2 linked regions of the Simiduia agarivorans SA1 = DSM 21679 genome follow. Each later gene encodes a partner of the first gene's protein in a complex. Links are inferred from orthologs where the notes say so. Each region holds a gene or a part of one and is shown on either strand. Other genes may lie near its edges.

Region 1 (8,233 bases):
CATTGCTCGCGGGCTTGCTGCTGTCTGTCTCAGTTTCAGCGGAACCAGCCCCCCGCCTGTTAGTACTGGGTGACAGCCTGAGTGCCGGCTATGGTCTTGAACACCCGGATCAGGGCTGGGTCTCGCTGATGGCACAGGATCTGAAAAATGATTACAAGGTGATCAATGCCAGCATCAGTGGCGACACCACCGCGGGTGGCCTTGCCCGTCTGCCGGCTTTGCTGGATAAATATTCGCCCGAGATACTGATCATCGAATTGGGTGGCAACGATGGCTTGAGGGGTTACTCACTGGCAACCCTGCGCCAAAACCTCTCCCAGATGGTCAGCCTGGGCCAAGCCGCTGGTGCCGAGGTGGTCGTTATGGAAATCCAGATTCCACCCAATTACGGCAAGCGTTATACAGAAAAATTTACCGCGATTTTCAGTCAGGTGGCGGCCGACAAAAACGCTCGCTTAATCCCTTTTTTCCTCACAGAACTGGCACTGGTTGACGGCATGATGCAAGCCGACGGCATTCACCCCACCGCGGCGGCGCAAAACACCATGAAAGACCAGGTGCTGGACGCCCTTCAACTGGCGCAGAGGTAAGTCACCAACAGCTGCGCCGATTGCTGCCCGCGGAATTCGTTGACGTCCAGCTTATACACCAAACGCACACGCTCAACCGATGCATCGGGCCAAACTGCCACATCCACATTAAACGCAATGGCATCCAGCTGCAGCGTCGGCGTTTGGGCGGGTGAAACGGTCATTTTCAAATGCTTGTTGCCCACAATGCGCGCCTGGCGCAGAATGAACTCACCCTCGAACTGGGGCTCGGGGAACTGTTGCCCGAACGGGCCTGCATCTGCCAGCAAAAATGCCGTATCCAGATTCAGCTCGGTTGGCAGTAACTCACCGTCCGTGAATATCACTGCCTGCAAGTCGGCTTCGGTCAATAACTGCCGGCACACCTGATCGAAAGCGTTTGCAAAACGCTCGAATTCTGCGCGCGCTATGGTCAAGCCCGCCGCCATGGCGTGGCCACCGAATTTTTTAATGAGCCCTGGATTCTTTACCGACACCCGATCCAAAGCATCCCGCAAATGCAGTCCTTGAATGGAGCGACCGGAACCCTTGATCAGCCCATCCCCTGCATCGGCAAAAGTGATAACGGGACGGTGTAATTTGTCTTTGACCCGCGACGCCAGAATTCCAATCACGCCCTGATGCCATTGCTCGTGAAATAAACTCACGCCCCAAGGATTGTGATCATCATCCTGCATCCGGGCCAAAAAGGCTTCCGCTTCTTTTTGCATACCGGCTTCTATCTGGCGTCGGTCCCGATTGAAATCATCCAATTGCTGCGCCAATCCCAGAGCCTCTTCATAATCCGGGGCGAGCAAGCACCGGATACCTAAGGACATATCATCCAAGCGGCCGGCGGCGTTTAATCGCGGACCCACAAAAAAACCCATGTCCTGGGCCGCCACCCGCTGATAATTGCGCCCAGCCACCTGCAACAAGGCGATGATACCGGGCCGACAACGACCTGCACGTATCCGGGCCAATCCCTGCGCCACAAGGAGACGATTATTGGCATCCAACGGCACCACATCGGCCACCGTACCCAATGCCACGATATCGAGAAACTCGCCCATGGCAGGAGCCGAAATACCCATCCGCGAAAACCAATCCGCTTTCTGAAGGGCTGTTCGCAAACAACTCAATACGTAAAAAATTACACCCACGCCCGCGAGATTTTTACTGGGAAATTCACAGCCGCGCTGATTGGGATTGACGATGGCGTCAGCATCAGGCGATTCATCGGCGGGTAGATGATGATCGGTGATCAGCAAGCGGATGCCGGCGGCCTTAACCGCGCTGGCCCCCTCAATACTGGAAATGCCGTTATCCACAGTCACGATCAACCAGGGGTCAAAGGTTTTTGCCACTGCGGCAATCTCAGGCGTCAGACCATAGCCGTAGTCGAACCGGTTGGGTACCAGATAGTCCACCGTCTGCAGGCCCATGGCTTTCAATGCCAATACCGCCAATGCAGAACTGGTGGCACCATCGGCATCGAAGTCGCCCAGAATAAGCACTTTCCTCTGATCGGTTACGGCCTGGGTCAATAACGCAACTGCCGCATCCATGCCCTTCATATTCGGGGGCAACAACTCACTGAGCTTGTCTGGCAATTGCTGTTCGGAACGAATGCCCCGGGCCGCATAAACACGCTGCAACACAGCGGGCATAGCAGGCGAAAACTGACAGTCGTCTGGGGTGTAATGTCGGGTCTGGATTTTCATAGGCAGGACCTGGTCACACTATTTTGATTGTCGCTGCTGGAGCCCAGTTTTGTGCTCAGCAAGGCGGTGGGGGCGCCGTGTAGCAAAAGCTACATAAGCGACCAACAACGATGCTGGGCGCAAAAATGGGGCCAGCCCTCCGGGTTGCGGCTAGAAAAGCGCCACTTGTCGTTGCTCGTCACTTATTTGGAGTAACCAAACTGCGCTTCTCGCGTCGGAATGCCGCATCACTCAATTGACGCTTTTCTAGCCGCAACAGCGGCAACCAAAATAGTGTGAACAGGCCCTAGCATACCACGTCTGGGGCAAAGCACTGGGCGGAGTCTTGCTCTACACTGGCCTTGGAAACACGAAAGAGAGCAAAAAATGACCATTCAATTGTTAACCATTGCCGAAGGCCTCGGTGCACACAGTACCGCACCGGTTGCGGCAGAAAAACGCATAGCAGGCAATCCGCACACGGAAACTTACCACCAGTTCACCAACAAGGCGGGCAACTTTCATGTGGGCACCTGGTCATCGGATGCCGGAAGTTGGCACATCAGTTACAGCGAGGATGAGTTTTGCCATATTCTGGATGGCGAGGCCATTATTACAGATGAGCAAGGCCTACAAAGCCGGGTGAAAACCGGAGACAACTTTGTTATACCGGCAGGCTTTAAAGGGACTTGGGAGACACCCGAAAAAGTCACTAAAATCTACGTGATTTATGAATGAGTGCGCTTGCGCACTCTCGCTGCCCTGCGCTCTTCCGCTTGCTGCCAGCGCCGACGCTGTTCATCGGTTTTAACCTCAAGCGGCTCGACCGGTATCGCCTTGCCATCTGAGTCTACCGCCACCATGGTGAAATAACAGGTATTGGTATGGCGCACCACACCGGTTTCGAGATTTTCTGAAACAACCTTGATGCCGATTTCCATCGAACTGGTGCCGGTATAGTTCACAGAAGCCATCAACGTCAGCAGGTCGCCGATAGCGACTGGCTGCTTAAACAGTACGTTATCCACAGACAAAGTCACCACATAAGATCCGCAATACCGGATGGCAGCGGTATACGCCACTTTATCCAACAGTTTGAGCAGTTCGCCGCCGTGCATCTTGCCCCCGAAATTACTCATTTCCGGTGTAACAAGAACTGACATTTCAGTGGTATGGGTACGCATAATTCACTTACCAATAATAAAAAAGGGAGCGGATGCTCCCTTATATTAGCTCAATTGTCCGCTGATATACTGATGGACGCCGGCCAGGTCATTCGCCAACACCTGGTAGCGCTCTTCTCTGTCGAAAAGATCGGCCATGTGGTGTGGTAAAGCGGGCGTATCGGTAACGCCCGCTTTAGCGACCGCTTTGGGAAATTTCGCTGGATGGGCCGTGGCCAGACACACCATCGGCGTTGAAACATTTGCACGGCACTTGCGCGCAGCCTCGACGCCAATGGCAGTATGCGGGTCGAGCAAATAGCCGGTCGTGTCGTAAACACCAGCAATTACCTTGGTCATGGTTTCATCATCAAGGCGATAACTGCTGAATACTTCTCTCGCCTTCTGCAACGCAGACTCGGACAGGGTCATACTGCCTGACTTAAACGACGCCATCAGTTCTGCGATGGCCTTGCCATCCCGCCCATAGAGATCAAACAATAAACGTTCGAAGTTACTGGACACCATAATATCCATGCTTGGCGACAGACTGTGTATCAATGGCTTTTTGCTGTGATCATTTGCGCTGATACAGCGGTGCAGTATGTCGTTGGCGTTTGTGGCCACAATCAACTGTTCAACGGGCAGCCCCATTTTCCGCGCCAGGTAGCCCGCAAAGATGTCGCCAAAGTTACCAGTAGGCACTGAAAACGAGACTGCCCGGTGCGGTGCACCCAAAGCGACGGCGGCGTAAAAATAGTACACAATCTGAGCCATGATCCGCGCCCAGTTGATGGAATTCACTGCCACCAATTGCCGGCCATCGGGCAGGAAAGATTGATCGGCAAAACTGGCCTTCACCATATTCTGACAATCATCGAAATTGCCTTCCAGCGCGATGTTATACACATTGTCACTCAGAACCGTCGTCATCTGACGGCGCTGCACTTCACTGACGCGATTATGGGGGTGCAGTATGAAGATATCGATATTTTCACAGCGCGAGCAACCTTCAATCGCGGCCGAACCGGTATCCCCCGAGGTCGCACCCATCACCACTACCTTCTGTTTGCGGCGGGCGAGAATGTGGTCGAGCAGATGTCCCAAAAACTGCAGTGCGAAATCCTTAAACGCCAGCGTTGGCCCCTGAAACAATTCCAAGATCCATTCGTTGTGCCCGGTCTGTACCAAAGGCGCGATAGCCTGGTGGCGAAAACTGCTATAGGCCTTCTGGATAATGGTACGCAGCTCTTCGTCGGTCAAAGCGCCTGCCACAAATGGCTTGATCACCTCAAACGCCAGGGCGTCGTAGGATAAACCGGCCCAGCCGGCAATAGTGTCTTTACTGAACTGGGGTAAATTCTCCGGCACATACAAGCCGCCATCACTGGCAAGCCCGGTAAGCACAGCGTCTTCGAAAGACAACGCGGGCGCTTGCCCGCGGGTACTGATGTATTTCACAGTTGAATCCAATTGGTTAAAACGTTAGCCGAGTGATTCCACACGGATATGAGTCACACCACCGTGCACTTCGGACAGCGCTTCGATTTTATCGATCGCCAGCATCAGCTGACGCTCACGTCCGCGTGAGGTCAACAGAATCAGCGGTACTTCTGCAGCACCGTTGATGGGTTCTTTCTGAATCAATGCTTCTACGCTGATGTGCGCTTCCGCCAGAATGTTGGCGATTTTTGCCAGGACACCCGGCCGGTCTTCCGCCAGTAAACGCAAGTAGTAGGCTGTTTCCACTTCATCCATGGAAAGAATGTTGGGATTTGGATTTGCCAAGGCGTGAAAACCCAAATGCGCAACGCGCTGCGACGTGCTCACTGACAAGGTGCGCGCCACATCGACTATATCGGCCACAACGGCTGACGCTGTGGGTTCAGCGCCGGCGCCCGCGCCGTAATAAAGTGTCGGTCCAACGGCATCGCCTTTCACCAGAACGGCATTCATCACACCATCCACATTGGCGATCAGACGCTTGGCAGGAATCATTGTAGGGTGCACTCGCAATTCGATGCCGGCCTCGGTCTGCCGGGCTATCCCCAGATGCTTGATCCGATACCCCAATTCCTGAGCGTAATTGACATCTTCCGGCGCGATCTGGCTGATACCTTCTGTAAACACCTTGTCAAATTGCAGCGGCATCCCGAACGCCAAAGACGCCAGGATGACCAATTTGTGCGCGGCATCGATCCCCTCCACGTCGAACGTCGGATCCGCCTCTGCATAGCCAAGTGCCTGGGCCTCTTTCAATACATCGTGGAAGTCACGGCCCTTGTCCCGCATCTCGGTCAGGATAAAATTACCCGTGCCATTAATAATGCCGGCCAGCCATTCGATCTGGTTTGCGGCAAGTCCTTCGCGCAAGGCTTTGATGATAGGAATACCGCCGGCCACTGCGGCCTCGAACGCAATGCTGACGCCCTGCGCTTGCGCCGCTGCAAATAATTCATTGCCGAACTCGGCAATCAAAGCCTTGTTCGCGGTAACGACATGTTTACCGTTGGCAATTGCCGTTGAAACCAGTTCCCGGGCGGTGGTTGTGCCACCAATAAGCTCGACAACAATATCGATTTCAGGGTCGCGGGCCACATCAAAAATATCGCGGCTGACTTTTACACCGGCCAGGTCACAGGCCGGATTATCGCGACGCGCGCCCACATGGACGATTTCAATCGGTACGCCCGCGCGAGCACTGATGGCTGATTGATTTCGTGAAAGCACAGCAAAAGTACCGCTGCCAACAGTACCGAGGCCACACAGGCCTACTTTGACAGGTTTCAAAATAACTTCCTCTGAAAGGCAAATTGCACAAGAAATTGTTGCGACAATAGGACAAAAACAGGCTTATTCTTGCAAAAGCCGCAACCTTACTGACCCGGGCAGCAACTGTCAATCAGGCTGCCGGGTCAGCTGGGGTATTTACCCCTGGGATTGAGGACAAACCTTGCTCAGGAATCGATGCCAAGCATCTTCAGCAACTCTGGAGCAGGTTTATAGCCGGGAATCATTTCACCAGATTCAAGAAAAATAGCAGGCGTACCACCTACCCCCATCTCCGCTCCCAGCTGGTATTGGGCAGCAATCGGATTGTCTGAGCAGACAGTGCCGCTTACCTGCTGCCCCTGCTTGAGTCGGGTCAGGGTGGCATTGGGGTCATCGGCACACCAGGCGTGAGCCAATTTGTTATAGGATTCACTGGCGATACCGGCGCGGGGGTACGCCAGATACCTTACCTCAACGCCCGCTTTGTTCAGCGCCGGCACCTCCTGGTGCAGCTTCCGACAATAACCGCAATCCACATCCGTGAAAATATAGATTGCCCCTTTTTGCTTTCCTTCGGCGGGGAACACAATCATGTCGTCCTTATTAAGCGAGGCCAACATGGGTTTGCGTACTTTTTGCAGCTCCAGCTCCCGGACGTTGACCAGTTTCTGACCTTTGATGCTGTAAAGATCACCGGCAACCAACATATCGCCCTTTGCGTCCGTGTACAGGGTCGGACCATTGGACAGGGAAACGGCATAGATACCCGGGAAAGGCCCAGGTTGTATACCAGTGACTGCCATATGTGGAATCGCAGCACCAATCTTGCGCTTGAGATGCGCTTCAACGTCAGGTGATACGGGCAACGCCGAAGGCGCGAGCTGGGCTGTTACCTGTCCTGACGCCAGAGCAAGACCGATTCCCATGGCAATCAACATAGGCTTCAACATGATGGTTCCTTATAAAACTGATAATAAACGTCTGAATAATACCTGCTTATGCGCACCTGCGCAGTGACTCCGAACGCGAAAACCTGCGCCCTAACCTCTTGGATGATGCAAACCATGCAATTGTTTCATCCGCTCGCGGGCAATATGGGTGTAAATCTGGGTAGTAGACAAATCTGAATGTCCCAGCAGCAATTGCACCACACGCAAATCAGCACCGTGGTTTATCAAATGCGTTGCAAAGGCATGACGCAGAGTGTGTGGCGACAGCGGCTTTGAAATACCGGCAACCTTGGCCCAGTGTTTAACGCGGTACCAAAAGGTCTGGCGTGTCATTTGCTCCCCACGATTACTGGGGAATACCACCTCGGATTGCCCTTTCAGCAAATCAGGCCGCGCCTCTTTCAGGTAACGCTGCAGCCATTCAATGGCTGCCCTTCCAAGCGGCACCAAACGCTCCTTTGATCCCTTACCCATTACCCGCACGACACCCTGGCGCAAATTGATCTCGGATAGTGCAAGGCCTACCAGCTCACTTACCCGCAGCCCCGTTGCATACAACAACTCGAGCATCGCCTTGTCGCGCAGGCCAACGGGCTCATCAAGGGCAGGGGCTGCCAAGAGCGCCTCTACATCCGCTTCTGTCAGTGACTTTGGTAAAGGGCGCCCCAGCTTGGGGCTGCTGATTGTGGCCACGGGATCGTCGCGCCGAAACCCTTCCCGTACCAGCCAGGCAAAAAAACCTCTGTAACAGGACAGCTGACGCGCGCTGGAGCGGGCGCTGGCGCCCTGTGCGAACCGATGCGCCAAAAATGCCTGAAGCGCCGGGGTTTGTGCATGCTCCAGATTGCCTTGCAGGAATTCCGCTAGTTGACTCAAGTCTTTCCGGTATGCGGCCAACGTGAGATCACTTAACCCTTTTTCCATCCAGATTGCATCGAGATAACGATCGATCATACAGTCTCCTGACTTATGCCCTTATTCTACAGGCATAAAAAAACCGGCCAAAAGGCCGGTTTTTCAGAAACACCCAACTTAGTTGAGCTTTTCCTTGATGCGTGCAGCTTTACCAGCCAGAT
Region 2 (8,164 bases), 1.3 Mb from region 1 along the record:
TGATTTACCATCACCTGCTCGCTGACCTCCAGAATCAACCGCTCCGCTATAGCCGGGTGCTGACCCAGAAAGTGTGACAACCACAAACCAAAACCGGTATCGGCCACCGTGCTGGGCGATAAGTTCACACACAAATCACATTCCGGTACGGGCAACACCTGCGCCAACTTTTGTAACACACACCGATCCAATTTGGGCGCCAGACCAAAGCGCTCGACCAGCGGCAGTACTCTACCCGCACTTTGTAACTGGCCATCCACCGGTATACGTACCAGCACCTCTGCATGCAGCAACGATTGCGAGGCATCACACACCGGCTGGTAATGCAGCACCAGACCGCCGGCATCCAGTAACCGGCCCAGTAATTGCTGCCATTCGTTTGCGGGGCGTCCAGCCGAGCCCGAGGGCTCTGCCATCATCCATGCCGGTCGGCGCTGATGCTGAGCACGGCGCAGGGCTTCGTCCGCATTGGCCAGTAACTGGCTGTCCAGCGTCACCGCCGGCACATGCACGGCACCGATGGCGGCGGGAATACTGCCCTCGGGCCAGGCAATTTGTTGCAACGCCTGCGCAAGCCCGGCGCACAGCGATTCCGTCTGTTCACGCTCAATGGCAGGCACAAAAATACAAAAATCCGCACCACCTCGACGAGACACAATTGCACCCGGCCAACGCTCTACCATCGGTACCAACAGCGCGGCCACCTGCTTTAAAAGTAAGTCGCCCGCTTCACGGCCCTGCAACTGGTTGTAGGTCTGCATGTCACTGATTTGCAATAACAACAGTGCACCTTCGCCGCCACCGCGTTCGGATTGAATGAAGGATTCCAGGCGCGCATCAAAATCCACCCGGTTTGACAGGCCGGTCACAGCATCCTGATGCGACGCCCGGTGCAGCGATTCGGTCAGCTCCAGTTGCTCGCGGAACATATCGCGGATTTTCACCACCATGCGATTCATGGCCAGCACCATGCGCCGCAATTCGCGCGTGCGCGGCAAGGTGGCCTGCTCGGTGAACTCACGCCGGCAAATGGCTTCCGCCTGGCGCTCCACCTGGCGCAGCGGCCGCAACAAAAAGTGCAGGGCAATGCCCGCAAGCCCGTAGGCAAGTACTGCAGTGAACATAAACAGCCACAACTGCTCATTGAATACCCGCCACAAGTCGCGATACGCCAGGCCGGTGTGCGCACTCACTTTGAGTTCACCCAAACGGAACCAACCGCTGATGACCTCCGACTTACCGGCGGGCTCGGGGATTTCAATCAGATCGATGAACCACGCCGGTACGCCGTCAGCTTCCAATTGCTGATTGCGCTCCACCAGTACCTGCCCGTTCAGATCGAGATAGACGATCTCGCGGTAGTAGCCGCGATCAAAAATCACATCGATCATCGAGCCCACCAGGACCAGATCCTTATCCTGTGCCGCCTGGGAAATCGAAAAACCCAGGGCTGTTGCCGTGTCCTGTGCGTGGACCTGCATCTGCTCGTAAAAATAGCTGCGGGCATTGAACACGCTGACCACGAGGTTGCCCGCGAGCAACACGATAACCAGACAGGTGATAGCAAAAATTAACTGACGTAACAGGCTCACCGGCGCTCCCGGACTGACTGTGGATTTTGCCCTGACTATAGCATGAGCGGCGATGACCACCGCCAGTGGTTATCCGGCCGATGCGACCGGCGCAAGCTGTTGCGGGACTGGCACCACCACGATCCGCGGTCTGGGCGACAAGCCGGTGGTTGCGCTGAACTGGAACTGGGGCTGAGCCTGCTTGAGCTGTTGATAGACCCAGCGGGCCTCGGCGTCTGTGCGAGCGTAGATCACAATGCGCTCCTTGTGCCTGACCAGCTGGGACGCCAACCCTTGCAATTGAGCCACCAAACCGGGGTCGCGCGATGACAAGGCATCCACCGGTAGCGGCAACTCATTCAGCGCGGCGCCGGCCAGCACCAACTGCTCCTGCTGTGCCAGCGCCTGGCGCAGTGCGATTGCCTCCGGATTCTGTGGATCTACGCGCAATAATCGGCGCAGGTACCGTTGCGCGCGCTTGTAGTCACCTTCGGACAGGGCGGCATTGGCAAGCGCAAGGTAGCGCCGGCAGATCATACTCAAGCCACGACGGGCATGGGGGTTTTCAGGGTCCAGCACCAATGCGCCGCGGTACAGCTCGAACGCACTGTTGCGCAAAGGCACGGTCAGGTGGTCGCGCGCCAACGCCTCGTCCGCCGCCGCCAGGTATTCCAACAGCTGGTTTTCCGGCTCAACCGCAGAGGGCTCGAAAGGTGCCGGCCGCTGCAACTGGGTCAGCTGCGTCAATTGCGGCACGCAGCCAGACAGAAACACCAGCAGCGCTGTAACAATCCACACCCGCGGCCGATCAGACCATCGGGAGGTGGCGCCCGCTGACAAGATGACAGCTGCGGGCGACGATTTTTGAGTTAATGGAACACGTTGAAGCACTGACCAATCCGACAAAACCACTGCCAAAGCGACAAAACGCCACGGGAAGCACACAGCTGACCAGAGGCAGGTGCTATCCTTGACCTCTTTTCTGCCCGACCCACCCGGGCATCCACATAGACATTTGTACCGGTGAACGACACTATCCCTATGCTCGCACTCATTACCCGCACGATTCACAGGGGCGCACAGTGTGCCAAAAGCCACCCACTCGCGCCAGTTTCAATACTGCTGACCCTGCTGCTTACGTTGGCGATGGCGCCCGCCCAGGCCCAGTTCACCACTGACGGGCTCGGCAGCGAACCCGAGTTCCTGCCCGTAGAAGAAGCCTACCAGGCTGTGCCGCTGGTGACGGGGCAGCAATTATCGCTGGAGTGGCGCATAAGCCCCGGCTATTACTTGTACCGGGAGCGCTTCAACCTCCAGGCGGCCCAAGGCGGTCAAACCATCCCGCTGAGTACCCAGTGGCCCGCCGGCAAACACAAATATGACGAGTACTTCGAGAAAGAACTCGAGGTGTATTACTCCGGTGTGATGCTGGAATTAGCCGGCGCCTTGGATCTGACGCAGGATTTCGAGCTCCTGACCCAATCCCAGGGCTGCGCCGACGCCGGCCTGTGCTACCCACCGCGCAATCAACGCTTCCTGTTCGACGCCAGCACCGGCCAATTCACCGAAGTGGCCGTACAACTACCCGTTGCTGCCGAATCCGCGCCAGCGGCATCAATCCCGACTCCGGCGCCCGAAGGCAGCTGGGCATTTGCCCTGCTGGCCGCTTTGTTGGGTGGCGCCATCCTCAACCTCATGCCCTGTGTGTTCCCGGTGCTGTCGATCAAGGCGCTCTCGCTGGCCGCCAGTGGTGAGGACGCCCGCCACCGGCAAATGCATGGCTGGGCCTACACGCTGGGGGTTGTGCTCAGCTTTGTCGCCATTGCAGCCGCCTTGCTGCTGGTGCGTGCCGGCGGCGAAGCGGTGGGCTGGGGCTTTCAGCTGCAGACACCGGGTCTGATACTGGCACTGGTCTATCTGTTCTTTATTCTGGGCCTGGCACTGCTGGGCGCAATCGAAATTGGCTCCGGCCTTGCCAATCTGGGCAGCGGTTTGGCCAGCAAAGGCGGACTCAAGGGTTCTTTCTTTACCGGTGGTCTCGCCACCCTGGTGGCCAGCCCGTGTACGGCGCCGTTTATGGGTACCGCGCTGGGCTACGCCATGACCCAACCCGCCTATGTCAGCCTGACCGTGTTCGCCGCCCTGGGTACCGGCATGGCATTGCCGTTTCTGGCTTTGTGCTACTTACCCAACCTGCACCAATGGCTGCCAAAACCCGGCGCCTGGATGGAAACCTTTAAGGAAATTCTGGCCTTCCCTCTGCTGCTGACCGCCATCTGGTTGCTGTGGGTGTTGGGACGTCAGACCAGCACGGATCAACTGGCGCTGGCACTGTGTGGCCTGGTGGCACTCGGGTTTGCGTTGTGGGCGTGGAAACGCCGGCACTGGCTGGGCCGGGCCTTCGCCGTCGCCGCCGTGGCAAGCGCGGTAATCCTGCCGTTGGCAGACGCCGACAGCCCCGACATCTGGACAGCCTATGACAAAGACAGCTTCAGCCAACTGCGCCAGAGCGGCCAGCCGTTGTTCGTGAATGTCACCGCCGACTGGTGCCTGACCTGCCTGGCCAACGAAAAACTGGTGTTCAGCCAGCAGGACGTGATGATTGAAGTGGCTGACGCGGATTTGCTGTTAGTGAAAGCTGACTGGACCAAATACAATGCCGATATCACTGCACTGCTGGCGCAATACCAACGCAATGGCGTGCCGCTCTACCTGATGTTCCCCGCAGATCCGGCGGCCAAACCCGAGATTTTGCCGCAGCTGCTGACGCCCGAAATCTTTACCGACGCACTTTACCGCGCGATAGAGACAAATTAAGCGAAATTGAACACCAAAGCCTGCAAGTTTTTAAATCTTGCGGGCTTTGGCTGTCAAACTGCAGCCACTTTCGCCAAACATGTCGCCTTCTGCCCACTTCCAGACAACCAAATCCCAAATAAAACAAGCGTTTTGATGCTAACTTCTGCGAACTGGTAGCGATTAGGTAAGAATTCACGGTTTTCACCTGCAACCCGTGGACAAGGAGTCACAAATGGGGCACACTCGCCCTTCATTTTCGGCTCCCGACCCTTTTGCCGACGTTCGTTGCACGATCGCGGCCAGATCAGGGAATCGGGTCATTTTGAATCAACCAGGTGACGAAATTCTCCGGCATGGCGACAATTCTTGTACTGCACGGCCCAAATCTGAATTTACTCGGCACCCGCGAGCCTGGCGTGTACGGCAGCACCACGCTGACCGACATCAACCAGCGCCTGACCGAACGCTGTCTGCGCGACGGCCATCACCTGCAAGCCCTGCAAAGCAACGCCGAATATGAACTGATCGACCGCATTCACGACGCCAAGCGCGAGGATGTGGATTTCATTCTGATCAACCCCGCTGCGTTTACCCATACCAGCATCGCGCTGCGCGATGCGTTATTGGCGGTCGCGATCCCCTTTATCGAAGTGCACCTGTCAAATGTGCACGCGCGTGAACCATTCAGACACCACTCCTACTTTTCCGATGTGGCGGTGGGTGTCATCTGTGGGCTGGGAGCCCAGGGATATGAGCTGGCATTGGAAGCCGCACTTCAGAAACTGGCCTGAAAACCAATTCCTATTAACAGGCAATAACACAAAGTGAGAGTGTGATGGATATTCGCAAAATCAAAAAGTTGATTGAGCTCCTTGAAGAATCCGACATCGGCGAAATTGAAATTAAAGAGGGTGAAGAATCAGTGCGCATCAGCCGTGGCTCCAGCCACCAGCCGGTGATGCCCGTGCAATACGCCGCTGCGCCTGCCGCAGCACCGGCCGCTGCACCTGCCCCTGTTGCGGCAGCCGCCGCACCGGAAGCCGCCGCCGCGCCGGCCACCAGTGGTCACGCAGTGAAATCACCCATGGTGGGCACCTTCTACCGCTCCCCCAGCCCGGGCTCACCGGCGTTTGTGGAAGTGGGCAAACAAGTGAAAGCCGGCGACGTCATCTGCATTATCGAAGCCATGAAGATGATGAACCAGATTGAGGCCGACAAGGCTGGTGTAATTGAGGCGATACTGGTAGAAGACGGCGAGCCCGTCGAGTTTGATCAACCCCTCGTCACCATCGTTTAACTGACGGCTGCCGACAGGAGTTGACCTCATGTTTGATAAAGTACTGATTGCAAACCGCGGCGAGATTGCGCTGCGGGTTTTGCGCGCGTGTAAAGAGCTCGGCATCAAAACCGTGGCCGTGCACTCGCAAATTGACCGCGACCTGAAGCACGTGCGCCTGGCCGACGAAACCGTGTGTATCGGTCCCAACCCGTCGCCCAAAAGCTACCTGAATATCCCGGCCATTATTTCCGCCATGGAAATCACCGATTCGGTGGCAGTACACCCCGGTTACGGCTTCCTGGCCGAAAATGCCGACTTTGCTGAACAGGTGCAGCGCAGCGGGTTTGTTTTCATTGGCCCCGACCCGGACGTGATTCGCCTGATGGGCGATAAAGTCTCTGCCATCGCGGCAATGAAAAAAGCCGGTGTACCCACCGTGCCCGGCTCGGACGGCCCGCTGCCGGATGACCGCGAGCGCTGTCAGGAAATCGCCAAACGCATTGGTTACCCGGTGATCATCAAGGCCGCTGCCGGCGGTGGTGGTCGCGGCATGCGTGTGGTGCATACCGAAGCGGCGCTGATCAACGCCATTCAGCTGACCAAATCCGAAGCCAAGAACGCGTTTGGCGACGATACCGTGTACATGGAAAAATTCCTCACCAACCCACGCCACGTGGAAGTGCAGGTCATGTCTGACGGTCAGGGCAATGCCGTGCACCTGTACGATCGCGATTGCTCTTTGCAGCGCCGTCACCAGAAAGTACTGGAAGAAGCACCGGCACCCGGCATTCCCGATGCTGTGCGCGAGGCCTGCTACGCATCCTGCGTAAAAGCCTGTATTGATATTGGCTATAAAGGCGCCGGCACTTTTGAGTTCCTGTACGAAGATGAACGTTTCTACTTCATCGAAATGAACACCCGCATCCAGGTGGAGCACCCGGTCACCGAAATGGTTACCGGCATCGACCTGATTAAAGAGCAAATCAGTGTGTGTGCGGGCAACAAATTGTCGATCAAGCAGGAAGACATCGTGCTCAAAGGCCACGCCTTTGAATGCCGCATCAATGCAGAAGATCCGAAAACGTTCATGCCCTGTCCGGGCAAGATCAACACTTTCCACAGCCCCGGCGGGCTGGGCATCCGGGTCGACTCGCACATTTACGGCGGCTACAGCGTGCCCCCGAATTACGACTCCATGATCGCCAAGGTGATCAGCTACGGAGACGACCGGGAAATCGCGCTCAAACGCATGCGCAACGCACTGGATGAAATCGTGGTGGACGGTATCCGGACCAACATCCCTCTGCAGAAGGAGCTGGTGCGCGATGCTGGCTTCGCGAAAGGGGGCGTTAACATCCACTACCTCGAGAAAAAGCTCGAAGCCAACAAGTGATACCAAAGCCCGCATCTGCGGGCTTTTTTGTCTTTGCCCCGGGCATTTTTGGGGTGTGGCGCCGCCTTATCCGTCTTTAACCTGACACAATAAACGGAGTATCCCATGTCCCGGACATTTTTCGCCTGGGTCCTGCTCATTTGCACCAGCCTCGGTGCCCATGCAGCCACACTGGACCCATCCAAGGACTACCACAGCCAGTCCAACCCCCATCAGATTAAGGTGACCCATTTCGCATTGGACCTGAATGTGGATTTCAAAAAGCGCGAGCTGGCAGGTCATGTGGTTTATGACTTCGAGCGCAAAGACCGCAATGCCCGCGAACTGCTTCTGGATACCCGGGACATCACCGTCATCGCCACCAGCGTGCGCGTAGACGGCAAATGGCAGAAAACCGGCTTCAAACTGGAAGCCGCCGACCCCGCACTGGGCAGCGCGCTGCGCATTGCCGTGCCGGAGAAAGCCGAACAGGTCAAAGTCCAGTATCGCACCAGCCCGGCCGCGTCCGGCCTGCAATGGCTCCAGCCCGAGCAAACTGCCAGTAAAAAGCACCCGTTCCTGTTCACCCAGGCACAGGCGATTCACGCCCGCAGCTTTATCCCGTCCCAGGATACGCCCCAGGTGCGCACCACCTACGACGCAATCCTGCGCACGCCCAAAAACCTGCGCGCGGTCATGAGTGCCGAAAACACGCCCAATGCGGCCAAAACCGGCACCTATCAGTTTCACATGCCGCAGGCCATTCCCTCCTACCTGATCGCACTGGCAGTGGGCGATCTTGACTTCAAAGCCATGGGCGACCGCACCGGGGTCTATGCCGAGCCGGCTCTGTTAGATGCCGCTGTGGCCGAGTTTGAAGACACCGAATCCATGCTCATTGCCACCGAAAAAGCCTACGGCCCCTACAGCTGGGGGCGCTATGACCTGCTGATTCTGCCGCCGAGTTTTCCATTCGGCGGCATGGAAAATCCGCGCCTGAGCTTCATCACCCCCACGGTGATTGCCGGCGACAAAAGCCTGGTCAGCCTGATTGCGCACGAATTGGCGCACTCCTGGTCGGGCAACACCGTCACCAACGCCACCTGGCGCGACCTGTGGCTGAACGAAGGCCACACCACCTAC

What was found.
Region 2: the proteins of M5M_RS03430 (region 1) and M5M_RS09415 are in contact, whole or in part, in a crystal structure (PDB 1JZD), measured with the Escherichia coli proteins. The link is inferred for Simiduia agarivorans SA1 = DSM 21679 from one-to-one orthologs.

What each region holds. Positions count from the first base shown.
Region 1 is NC_018868.3:756,482-764,714, forward strand. Bases 5,276-8,233 are described here. They hold M5M_RS03430 (DsbC family protein), read right to left. Parts: upstream 7,158-8,233; coding sequence 6,393-7,157; downstream 5,276-6,392. Other genes in these bases: M5M_RS03425 (homoserine dehydrogenase), read right to left, coding at 5,276-6,225; xerD (site-specific tyrosine recombinase XerD), read right to left, coding at 7,248-8,111; rplS (50S ribosomal protein L19), read right to left, coding at 8,190-8,233. In the rest of the region: M5M_RS03400 (arylesterase), read left to right, coding at 1-590; single-stranded-DNA-specific exonuclease RecJ, read right to left, coding at 572-2,293; M5M_RS03410 (cupin domain-containing protein), read left to right, coding at 2,660-3,010; M5M_RS03415 (acyl-CoA thioesterase), read right to left, coding at 3,001-3,456; thrC (threonine synthase), read right to left, coding at 3,502-4,896; more of M5M_RS03425, read right to left, coding at 4,921-5,275. UniProt on the Escherichia coli protein: Acts as a disulfide isomerase, interacting with incorrectly folded proteins to correct non-native disulfide bonds.
Region 2 is NC_018868.3:2,105,521-2,113,684, forward strand. The notes cover bases 2,103-4,991. They hold M5M_RS09415 (protein-disulfide reductase DsbD family protein), read left to right. Parts: upstream 2,103-2,594; coding sequence 2,595-4,388; downstream 4,389-4,991. Other genes in these bases: M5M_RS09410 (tetratricopeptide repeat protein), read right to left, coding at 2,103-2,369; aroQ (type II 3-dehydroquinate dehydratase), read left to right, coding at 4,724-4,991. Also shown: M5M_RS09405 (EAL domain-containing protein), read right to left, coding at 1-1,592; more of M5M_RS09410, read right to left, coding at 1,662-2,102; more of aroQ, read left to right, coding at 4,992-5,161; accB (acetyl-CoA carboxylase biotin carboxyl carrier protein), read left to right, coding at 5,206-5,667; accC (acetyl-CoA carboxylase biotin carboxylase subunit), read left to right, coding at 5,696-7,042; M5M_RS09435 (M1 family metallopeptidase), read left to right, coding at 7,148-8,164. UniProt on the Escherichia coli protein: Required to facilitate the formation of correct disulfide bonds in some periplasmic proteins and for the assembly of the periplasmic c-type cytochromes.